3 regions of the Bradyrhizobium sp. Kon37 genome follow, and region 3 is predicted to be linked to each of the others. Evidence: predicted binding sites of a transcription regulator. Region 3 holds the regulator's gene; each other region holds the start of a gene.
What was found. The regulator HrcA, encoded in region 3, represses chaperone genes, less so after heat shock. The targets are predictions, from matches to a motif close to GTTAGCACTCNCNNNNNGNGAGTGCTAAC.
Positions count from the first base shown of each region.

Region 1: a site for HrcA is predicted at 1,113-1,141, ahead of AC0L3J_RS12200 (co-chaperone GroES). Genes of this name have one in related genera too.
Region 2: a site for HrcA is predicted at 1,871-1,899, ahead of AC0L3J_RS17190 (co-chaperone GroES). Genes of this name have one in related genera too.

Region 1 covers NZ_JBVVOY010000004.1:293,238-296,510, forward strand. Annotated here, with positions in the region: gene AC0L3J_RS12190 (protein phosphatase CheZ) at 1-225, shown strand, start outside; gene AC0L3J_RS12195 (hypothetical protein) at 396-917, opposite strand; gene AC0L3J_RS12200 (co-chaperone GroES) at 1,231-1,527, shown strand; gene groL (chaperonin GroEL) at 1,671-3,273, shown strand, end outside.
Region 2 covers NZ_JBVVOY010000007.1:197,862-201,134, reverse strand. Annotated here, with positions in the region: gene AC0L3J_RS17205 (O-linked N-acetylglucosamine transferase, SPINDLY family protein) at 1-570, shown strand, start outside; gene AC0L3J_RS17200 (cupin domain-containing protein) at 583-1,122, opposite strand; gene AC0L3J_RS17195 (usg protein) at 1,278-1,565, opposite strand; gene AC0L3J_RS17190 (co-chaperone GroES) at 1,942-2,256, shown strand; gene groL (chaperonin GroEL) at 2,301-3,273, shown strand, end outside.
Region 3 covers NZ_JBVVOY010000001.1:713,588-716,860, forward strand. Annotated here, with positions in the region: gene pncA (bifunctional nicotinamidase/pyrazinamidase) at 1-531, shown strand, start outside; gene grpE (nucleotide exchange factor GrpE) at 672-1,286, opposite strand; gene hrcA (heat-inducible transcriptional repressor HrcA) at 1,382-2,470, opposite strand; gene rph (ribonuclease PH) at 2,651-3,273, shown strand, end outside.

The sequences.
Region 1 (3,273 bases), on a different contig from region 3:
GACCTGACCGGCCAGCGCATCAGCAAGGTCATGAGCACGATGAAGTTCATCGAGCAGCACATCAATTCCATGATGGAGATCTGGGGCGGCGTCGACGCGATCAAGTCCCACGTCGTGCCGCAGGTCGACACCCGCAGCGATGACGACAAGCTTCTCAACGGCCCGAAGCTCGCCGGCGACGTCGGCCACGCCTCGCAAGACGACATCGACGCGCTGTTCGACTGAGCGGACGCGACACTACGGAAAAACAAAACGCCGGCGCAAGCCGGCGTTTTTTTTGTTTTGGACGTCATTGCGAGCGAAGCGAAGCAATCCAGACTGTGTCCGCGGAGGCAGCCTGGATTGCTTCGTCGCTTCGCTCCTCGCAACGACGAGTGGCTAGGCCGGCGCCGCGATCACGCCCTCGGCGCGCAGCGGACGTAGACCATGTTGCCGTAGCGGGTGGCGGCGTCCTTGTCGATGAAGCGGGTGATGAGGACGCGGCCGTCGAAGGAGACGATCTCGCGGTCCTGCTCGCCGGGCGTCGGACCCGCCGGCCCGATATAGTTCTTGCCGCTGGGCGAACCCTTCAGCCGCAGCTCCTGCGGTGTTGCCTGGTCCGCCAGATGCATGATCACGCCGCCGGAGGAGCCGGCGGTGATCACGTAAGGATTTTTGCATTGGGCCCGGGCGGCAGCCTCGGTGCGGGCGCGGTCGGCCGGGTTCTGGAACGAGGCGAGACCCCAGCGCCCGACGATCTCGTCGGCGCGGATCGAGGCGGGCATTTCCGGACCGGTGCCGGGTTCGGCCTCGGGAGGCGGTGAGGACGAAGAAAAGGACGGCAGGCTCATGCCGCCGCCGCAGGCGCCAAGCAGCAGCGCCAGGCAAGAAGCCGCCGCCAGATTGGCGACCGTGCGCGCGTGAGCTGAACTGATCATGGCATTCCCCCGGACAAAACCATGGCCGCACCCCTTCCGCAGCCAAGCGCAAAACCGCTGCCGGAGCAATGACGTCCTTTAATACGCCGGCGCCCCGAACAAGTTTCCAATGTCACCATCCTATATCCGTCTCACCAATCGCTTAACCACCTTTGCTTGACAGGATCGCGGCCAAGCCATATTCCCGGACGCACCATTAGCACTCTGAAAGATGGATTGCTAACGCGCGCCGATCGATCCTCGGGAAGGGTGGACGGAAGCGCCGCCCGCCCACTTTCACTCCTTCCGAAACGAGCCTCCAAAGGGAAACGTCATGACTAAATCCAAATTTCGTCCGCTGCATGACCGTGTCGTGGTCAAACGTATCGACGCCGAGTCAAAGACCAAGGGCGGCATCATCATTCCGGACACGGCCAAGGAAAAGCCGTCCCAGGGCGAAGTCGTCGCCGTCGGCCCCGGTGGCCGCGACGAGGCCGGCAAGCTGATCCCGATCGACCTCAAGGTCGGCGACCGTGTGCTGTTTGGCAAGTGGTCGGGCACCGAGGTCAAGATCGACAACGATGAGCTCCTGATCATGAAGGAGTCGGACATCATGGGCGTGATGGCCTAAGGCCAAACGCCTGAACGGCCGCTGAATGCATGCCCGGGTCACTCGATCCGGGCATGCATCATTCCGCCGGGTTCGATCGCGGACCCCGGAATGAGGCGGCCCAATAAGCAAGACACATCACGAAACAAGAGGAATTGCAGACCATGGCTGCCAAAGACGTCAAGTTTTCCGGAGACGCGCGCGATCGCATGCTGCGCGGCGTCGATATTCTCGCCAACGCCGTCAAGGTGACGCTCGGCCCGAAGGGCCGCAACGTGCTCATCGAGAAGTCGTTCGGCGCGCCCCGCATCACCAAGGACGGCGTCACCGTCGCCAAGGAGATCGAGCTCGAGGACAAGTTCGAGAACATGGGCGCCCAGATGGTGCGTGAGGTCGCCTCCAAGACCAACGACCTCGCCGGCGACGGCACCACCACCGCGACCGTGCTGGCGCAGTCTATCGTACGCGAAGGCGCCAAGTCGGTTGCCGCCGGCATGAACCCGATGGACCTCAAGCGCGGCATCGACATCGCGGTCGCGGCCGTCGTCAAGGACATCGAGAAGCGCGCCAAGCCGGTCGCCGCCTCCTCCGAGGTCGCCCAGGTCGGCACCATCTCGGCCAACGGCGACGCCGCCATCGGCAAGATGATCGCGCAGGCGATGCAGAAGGTCGGCAACGAGGGCGTCATCACCGTCGAGGAGAACAAGTCGCTCGACACCGAGGTGGACATCGTCGAGGGCATGAAGTTCGACCGCGGCTATCTGTCACCCTACTTCGTCACCAACCCCGAGAAGATGACCGCCGAGCTCGAGGACGCCTACATCCTCCTGCACGAGAAGAAGCTGTCCGGCCTGCAGGCCATGCTGCCGGTGCTGGAAGCCGTGGTGCAGTCGGGCAAGCCGCTCGTCATCATCGCCGAGGACGTCGAGGGCGAGGCGCTGGCCACCCTGGTCGTCAACCGCCTCCGTGGCGGCCTGAAGGTCGCCGCCGTCAAGGCGCCGGGCTTCGGCGACCGCCGCAAGGCCATGCTCGAGGACCTCGCGATCCTCACCGGCGGCCAGCTGATCTCCGAAGATCTCGGCATGAAGCTCGAGAACGTCACGGTGAAGATGCTTGGGCGCGCGGGCAAGGTGGTGATCGACAAGGAGAACACCACGATCGTCAAGGGCGCCGGCAAGAAGCCGGAGATCGAGGCCCGCGTCGGCCAGATCAAGGCCCAGATCGAGGAGACCACCTCGGATTACGACCGTGAGAAGCTCCAGGAGCGCCTCGCCAAGCTCGCAGGCGGCGTCGCGGTGATCCGCGTCGGCGGCGCCACCGAGATCGAGGTCAAGGAGAAGAAGGACCGCGTCGAAGACGCGCTCAACGCCACCCGCGCCGCGGTGCAGGAGGGTATCGTTCCCGGCGGCGGCGTCGCGCTGCTCCGCGCCAAGAAGGCGGTCGGCCGTCTCACCAACGCCAATGCCGACGTCCAGGCCGGCATCAACATCGTGCTGAAGGCGCTGGAAGCCCCGATCCGCCAGATCTCCGAGAACGCGGGCGTGGAAGGCTCGATCGTCGTCGGCAAGATCCTGGAGAACAAGTCCGAGACCTTCGGCTTCGACGCCCAGACCGAGGAGTATGTCGACATGGTCGAGAAGGGCATCATCGACCCTGCCAAGGTGGTGCGCACCGCGCTCCAGGACGCCGCCTCGATCGCCGGCCTGCTGGTGACCACCGAGGCCATGGTTGCCGAGTCGCCGAAGAAGGACGCCGCGCCCGGCATGC
Region 2 (3,273 bases), on a different contig from region 3:
TTCAACCGCATCAGCAAGATTTCGAACGAGGCGGTGGACGTCTGGTCCAGGATTCTCGAGCGGGTGCCGGGTTCGCGACTGCTGATCAAGGATACTGCGCTGGACGCCCAGCTGGTCCGCGACAATCTGCTGGCGCGGTTTGCAGCTGGCCGGTTGCCGGCCGAACGCGTCGATCTGCTCGGAGCCACGTCGCGAGACGAGCATCTGGCAGCGTTCAATCGCGTCGATATTGGCCTCGACCCATTCCCGCAGAATGGCGGCGTCAGCACGTGGGAAGCCTTGCAGATGGGCGTGCCGGTGGTGGCGAAGCTCGGTCACAGCCTGCCGAGCCGTGCTGCCGGCTCCATCCTCGCCGCACTGGGCCTGCCGGACTGGGTCGCGGAAAGCGATGAGGCCTATGTCGAGATCGCAGCGAGCCGAGGGGCACAGATCGGCGACCTCGATAAGTTGCGCCGCGAACTGCCCGGACAGATCAGGGCTGCCGCCGCCGGCAACCCCGTCTCGTACGCGCAAGCGGTGGACGATGCCTATCGCGCGATGTGGAAACGCTATTGCAACGACGGCGGCTGATCTCCGCTTTGCCTACGCCTTCAACTCCACCGTCCTGAACTCGGCCGGCAGGATCACCTCCAGCAGCTCGACGTCGTCCGAATAGTCCAGGATCATGTGCTTGATCTTCGGCGGCTGGGTCCAGGCGCTGCCTTCTTTCATCAGCGTCTCGCCCTCTCCGTCCATATAGGTCTTCACCCAGCCCTTGAGCACGTAGACCATCTGGAATTCGACGTCGTGGAAGTGCAGCTTCGACACCTCGTCCGGATTGCAGGGGCCTTGCAGCCGGATCACGTGCGCCTGCGCCAGCCCGTGGCTCGCGGCGGCGATGCCGAGATCGCGATATTTCGCGTAGGTGCGCAGACCGTCGGCCTTGAAGTCTTCCTCACGGTGATGGCTGATCGCGATGCGCTGCTTGGGCCGCGTCGGTTTCTTGACGGATGACTTGGCCGGTGTCGCGCGAGCTTTCGCCTTCACCGCCTTGCGCGCCGTGGGTCGTGCTGCGGGTTTGGCCCCGCTTCGCTTCTTCAAGGCAGCCTGCGATGCGCTACGCGATTTTGCTTTCTTGGCCATGGCGGTCTCCCCTGTTGTTATGAGGGAGAGGTTAGCACGGAATGCGAAATCGTAGGATGGGTTAGCGTCAGCGTAACCCACCACTTCGCTCCGCAAGCGTGGAAGCATGGTGGGTTACGCTGACGCTAACCCACCCTCCAGCACCGCGCTTGCCTTCAATGCAGCCGGAATACGCCGTCGACCGCGCGCAGCTCGGCCGGCTTGATCAGCTTGGAATGCGCGACCGTGACCGAGAATAGCGGACCGTCGAGCTTCTTCTGCCAGAACGCCAGGAAATCCGTCAGCGCCGGAAATTTCGGAAACATGTCGTAGTTCTGCCAGACATAGGTCTGGAGCAGCGAGCGATGATCCGGCATCCGGTAGAGAATTTCGGCCGTCGTCAGCCCGTAACCCAGCACCTGTTTCCTGAAGTCGTCGGAAACAACCCCAACTCGCGAGACCATGCCAACCTCCTTTGCAGGAGCGCATATTCAAGGGGTGGCTTTCCTGTACGCCCAACGAGCCACCCGGTGGAGATGCGCTCACATGAGTGAAATGTGACGCAAACCGACAATCCATCGCAAGCCCAAAAGTTTAACAAGTTGTTGAAATTCAACGCGTTAGCAGCAGATGTGGTCACGTGCTAATACGGGCGCCGGGCGCGATTAACGATGGGAAGAGATTTTGGCAGGCGGTGCCTCCGAGTGCTATTTTTCTGCTACAAGCCCTTGCTCCCGCCAAAATCCTGCCTTATCTCAGCTGTGCCTGTGCTAGCACTCGCGGGCGCAGACTGCTAACAATCCAAAATTCCCAACTCGTGCAAAAGCTTAGGAGAACTGCATGAAATTCCGTCCGCTTCACGACCGCGTCGTGGTCAAGCGCATCGACGCAGAAGAGAAGACCGCTGGCGGCATCATCATTCCCGACACGGCCAAGGAAAAGCCCTCGCAGGGCGAGATCGTCGCCGTGGGCCCGGGTGGCCGCGACGAAGCAGGCAAGCTGATCCCGATCGACCTGAAGGTCGGCGACCGCGTGCTGTTCGGCAAGTGGTCCGGCACTGAGGTCAAGATCGACAACGTCGATCTGCTGATCATGAAGGAAAGCGACATCATGGGCGTCCTCGACGTCCCCGCTTCCAAGAAGAAGGCGGCCTAAGAGCCCCTCTCTTATCCAGCTAAACACCTAAGGAAAAAATCCAGATGGCAGCAAAAGAAGTTAAATTCTCCGTCGATGCGCGCGACAAGATGCTTCGCGGCGTCGACATTCTCGCCAACGCGGTGAAGGTCACGCTCGGTCCGAAGGGCCGCAACGTCGTGCTCGACAAGTCGTTCGGCGCTCCCCGCATCACCAAGGACGGCGTCACCGTCGCCAAGGAGATCGAGCTCGAGGACAAGTTCGAGAACATGGGCGCGCAGATGGTGCGCGAAGTCGCCTCCAAGTCCGCTGACGCGGCCGGCGACGGCACCACCACCGCCACTGTGCTGGCCCAGGCGATCGTGCGCGAAGGCGCCAAGTCGGTTGCCGCCGGCATGAACCCGATGGACCTCAAGCGCGGTATCGACCTCGCGGTCGAAGCCGTCGTTGCGGACCTCGTCAAGAACTCCAAGAAGGTCACCTCGAACGACGAGATCGCCCAGGTCGGCACCATCTCGGCCAACGGTGACGCGGAGATCGGCAAGTTCCTCGCCGACGCCATGAAGAAGGTCGGCAACGAGGGTGTCATCACCGTCGAGGAAGCCAAGTCGCTCGAGACCGAGCTCGACGTCGTCGAGGGCATGCAGTTCGACCGCGGCTACATCTCGCCCTACTTCGTCACCAACGCCGACAAGATGCGCGTTGAGATGGACGACGCCTACATCCTCATCAACGAGAAGAAGCTCTCCTCGCTGAACGAGCTGCTTCCGCTGCTCGAGGCCGTGGTGCAGACCGGCAAGCCGCTGGTCATCGTCGCCGAGGACGTCGAAGGCGAAGCGCTTGCGACCCTGGTGGTGAACCGTCTCCGTGGCGGCCTGAAGGTTGCGGCCGTCAAGGCTCCGGGCTTCGGCGATCGCCGCAAGGCCATGCTGCAGGACATCGCGATCCTGACCGGCGGCCAGGCGATCTCGGAAGATCTCGGCATCAAGCTCGAGAACGTGACGCTCAACATGCTCGGTCGCGCCAAGAAGGTGATGA
Region 3 (3,273 bases):
ATCAACAAGATCTCGAAAGCGTTTTCGAACGTGGTGATGACGCAAGACTGGCACACGCAAGGCCATGTTTCCTTCGCGTCGGTCCACGCTGGCAAGAAGCCGTTCGAGACCGTCGATCTTCCCTACGGCAAGCAGGTGCTGTGGCCCGACCATTGCGTGCAGGGCACCGACGGCGCCGCACTGTCGAAAGACCTTGCGATCCCGCACGCCGAGCTCATCATCCGCAAGGGGTTTCACAAGGACGTCGACAGCTATTCGGCCTTCCTCGAAGCCGACGGCAAGACCTCGACCGGCCTTGCCGGCTATCTGAAGGCGCGCAAGATCAAGCGCGTCTTCGTAGTCGGGCTGGCGACGGATTTCTGCGTGGCCTGGACCGCGCTCGACGCGCGCAAGGCGGGCTTCGAGGTCTATGTGGTGGAAGACGCCTGCCGCGGCATCGACAATCAGGGTTCGCTCGCAAAAGCCTGGGCCGATATGGCCAAGGCCGGCGTGAAGCGGATTCAGTCTGCGGATATCGCGGCGAGCGCGTAAGAGGCGCGACCGAACTGCAAGACCCTCATCCTGAGGAGCGCGCATTTTCGCGCGCGTCTCGAAGGATGAAGGCCCCGCTGCAGCAGTTCGGCCTGCATGGTTCGAGACGGCGCTGACGCGCCTCCTCACCATGAGGATCTTCAGTTCGCCGCGCCGTTCGGCTCGTTGCTGTTAGCGGGCGCGGCCTTGGCGCCGCCTTTGGCGACACCGACCAAGGCAGGACGCAGCACGCGCTCGCCGATGGTGTAGCCGGCCTGCATGACCTGCACGACGGTGCCCGCGGGTACCGACGCATCGGGCACCTCGAACATCGCCTGCTGGAAGTTCGGATCGAACTTCTGGCCCAAGGGGTCGAACTTCTTCACGCCGTGTTTTTCCAGTGCGCTGAGCAGCGAGCGCTCGGTCAGCTCGACGCCCTCGATCAGCGAGGCGAGGCCTGCATCGGCCGCCGCACGGGCCTCGGCCGGAACGGCATCGAGGGCGCGCTGGAGGTTGTCGGCGATGTCGAGCACGTCGCGGGCAAAGCCCGTGACGCCGTAGAGCTTGGCGTCAGCGACCTCCTTGGCGGTGCGCTTGCGCAAATTCTCCATCTCGGCCAGCGTCCGCAGCATGCGGTCGCGCGCCTCGGCGACTTCCTTCTGCAGGAGCTCGACCGAGCCGGGCTCGGGATCGTCGGGCATGATGTAGGGTTTTGACACCACGGGCTCGCCGGCCGCAGCACTCGTGTCTTCGGGTTGCCGGTCTCGATCGGTCATCGGCTCTCTTTTCGCATTCATCTCAGGGGTTTCTGGCCCGCATATCGTGCTTCGGGCGCCGAAAATCAAGCGCCCGTGATCGCGGGAGACGCCGGTCAGCCCCCCAGGAGCCGGCTGACGATGCGGGCAGCGTAGTCCACGGTCGGGATCACGCGGGCATAATTCAGCCGCGTCGGCCCGATCACGCCCAAAACGCCGACGATATGGCCGGCGGCATCCCGATAGGGCGAGATGATGGTGGACGAGCCCGACAGCGAGAACAGCTTGTTCTCACTGCCGATGAAGATCCGCACGCCTTCCGCGGTTTCGGCCCGGCCGAGCAGGTCGATCACGCCGCGCTTGGTCTCGAGATCGTCGAACAGCAGGCGAACGCGCTCGAGATCCTCCAGCGCATGCAAATCCTCGAGCAGATTGGCGTGGCCGCGGACGATGAGCTGGCGATCCTCGTTCTCGCCGCCGGACCAGCTGGCGATGCCGGCCGAGATCACCTTGTGCGTCAGCTGATCGAGCTCGGTGCGCGCCTCGCCGAGCGCGGTCTCGAGCTCCAGCCGCGCCTCGGCCAGGGTCCGACCCCGGATACGGGCATTGAGGAAGTTGCCGGCTTCGGTCAACGCCGAGGATGGAACTCCCGGCGGCAGCGTCAAGACGCGGTTTTCGACCTGCCCGTCCTCGCCGACCAGGATCACCAACGCCTTTTCCGGTTCCAAGCGGACGAATTCGATATGTTTCAGCCGCGCATTGGATTTCGGCGTCAGCACGACGGCGGCCGCACGGGTCAGGCCGGAAAGCCGCGTCAATGCCTCCTCGAGCGCGGCCTCGACCGATTGCGCGTGGCCCACGGAGGTCAACTGGCTCTGGATCGCCTGCCGTTCACTGTCATTGAGGTCGCCGACCTGCATCAGGGCATCGACGAAGAAGCGCAGGCCGAGTTCCGTCGGCAGCCGGCCGGCGGAGGTGTGAGGGGCGTAGATCAGGCCGAGCTGTTCCAGGTCGGCCATGACGTTGCGGACCGATGCGGGCGACAGCGGCATGGCGATCAGGCGCGAAATATTGCGCGAGCCCACCGGCTCCCCGGTCGCGAGGTAGCTTTCGACGATTTGACGAAAGATGTCGCGGGAACGCTCGTTGAGCTGGGCAAGGCCCGCGCGCGGCGCGATCAGATGGATCGGATCGTGATGGGCCACAGACCGTAACTCCTCTCAGATACAGCTAATTTGTCTATCCCTGGGGCTTCTGACAAGCGTGGCGTTCGCGGATTGAAAATCGGGGGTGAATAAGGCCTCGATCTTCCCCCTTGCCGCCCACCCTTACCCCCCCTACAAGCACCGCCAACAGCCCTTTTCCGAGAGTTTTGGAGGATTCCCATGCGGCCAAGCCGCCGTGCGCCCGACGAATTGCGCCCCGTGACGCTGGAGCGCGGCGTGGTCAAATATGCGGAAGGCTCGTGCCTGGTGAAATTCGGCGACACCCACGTGTTGGTCACCGCCACGCTGGAAGACCGCCTGCCGCCGTGGCTCAAGGGCCAGGGCCGTGGCTGGGTCACCGCCGAATACGGCATGCTGCCGCGCGCGACCTCGGAACGCACCCGCCGCGAGGCCTCCGCAGGAAAGCAGAGCGGCCGCACCGTCGAAATTCAGCGCCTGATCGGCCGCTCGCTTCGCACCATCATCAATCTCGAAGCGCTCGGCGAGCGCCAGATCACGGTCGATTGCGACGTGCTCCAGGCCGACGGCGGCACCCGCACGGCCTCGATCACCGGCGCCTGGGTCGCCCTCGCCGATTGCATCACCTGGATGAAGGCGCGCAACATGGTCAAAGCCAATGTGTTGCGCGACAACGTCGCCGCGATCTCCTGCGGCATCTACAAGGGCACGCCCGTGCTCGATCTCGACTATGCCGAGGACTCCGAGGCCGATACCGACGCCAACTTCGTCATGACGGGTGATGGCCGCATCATCGAAGTCCAGGGCACCGCGGAACGCGAGCC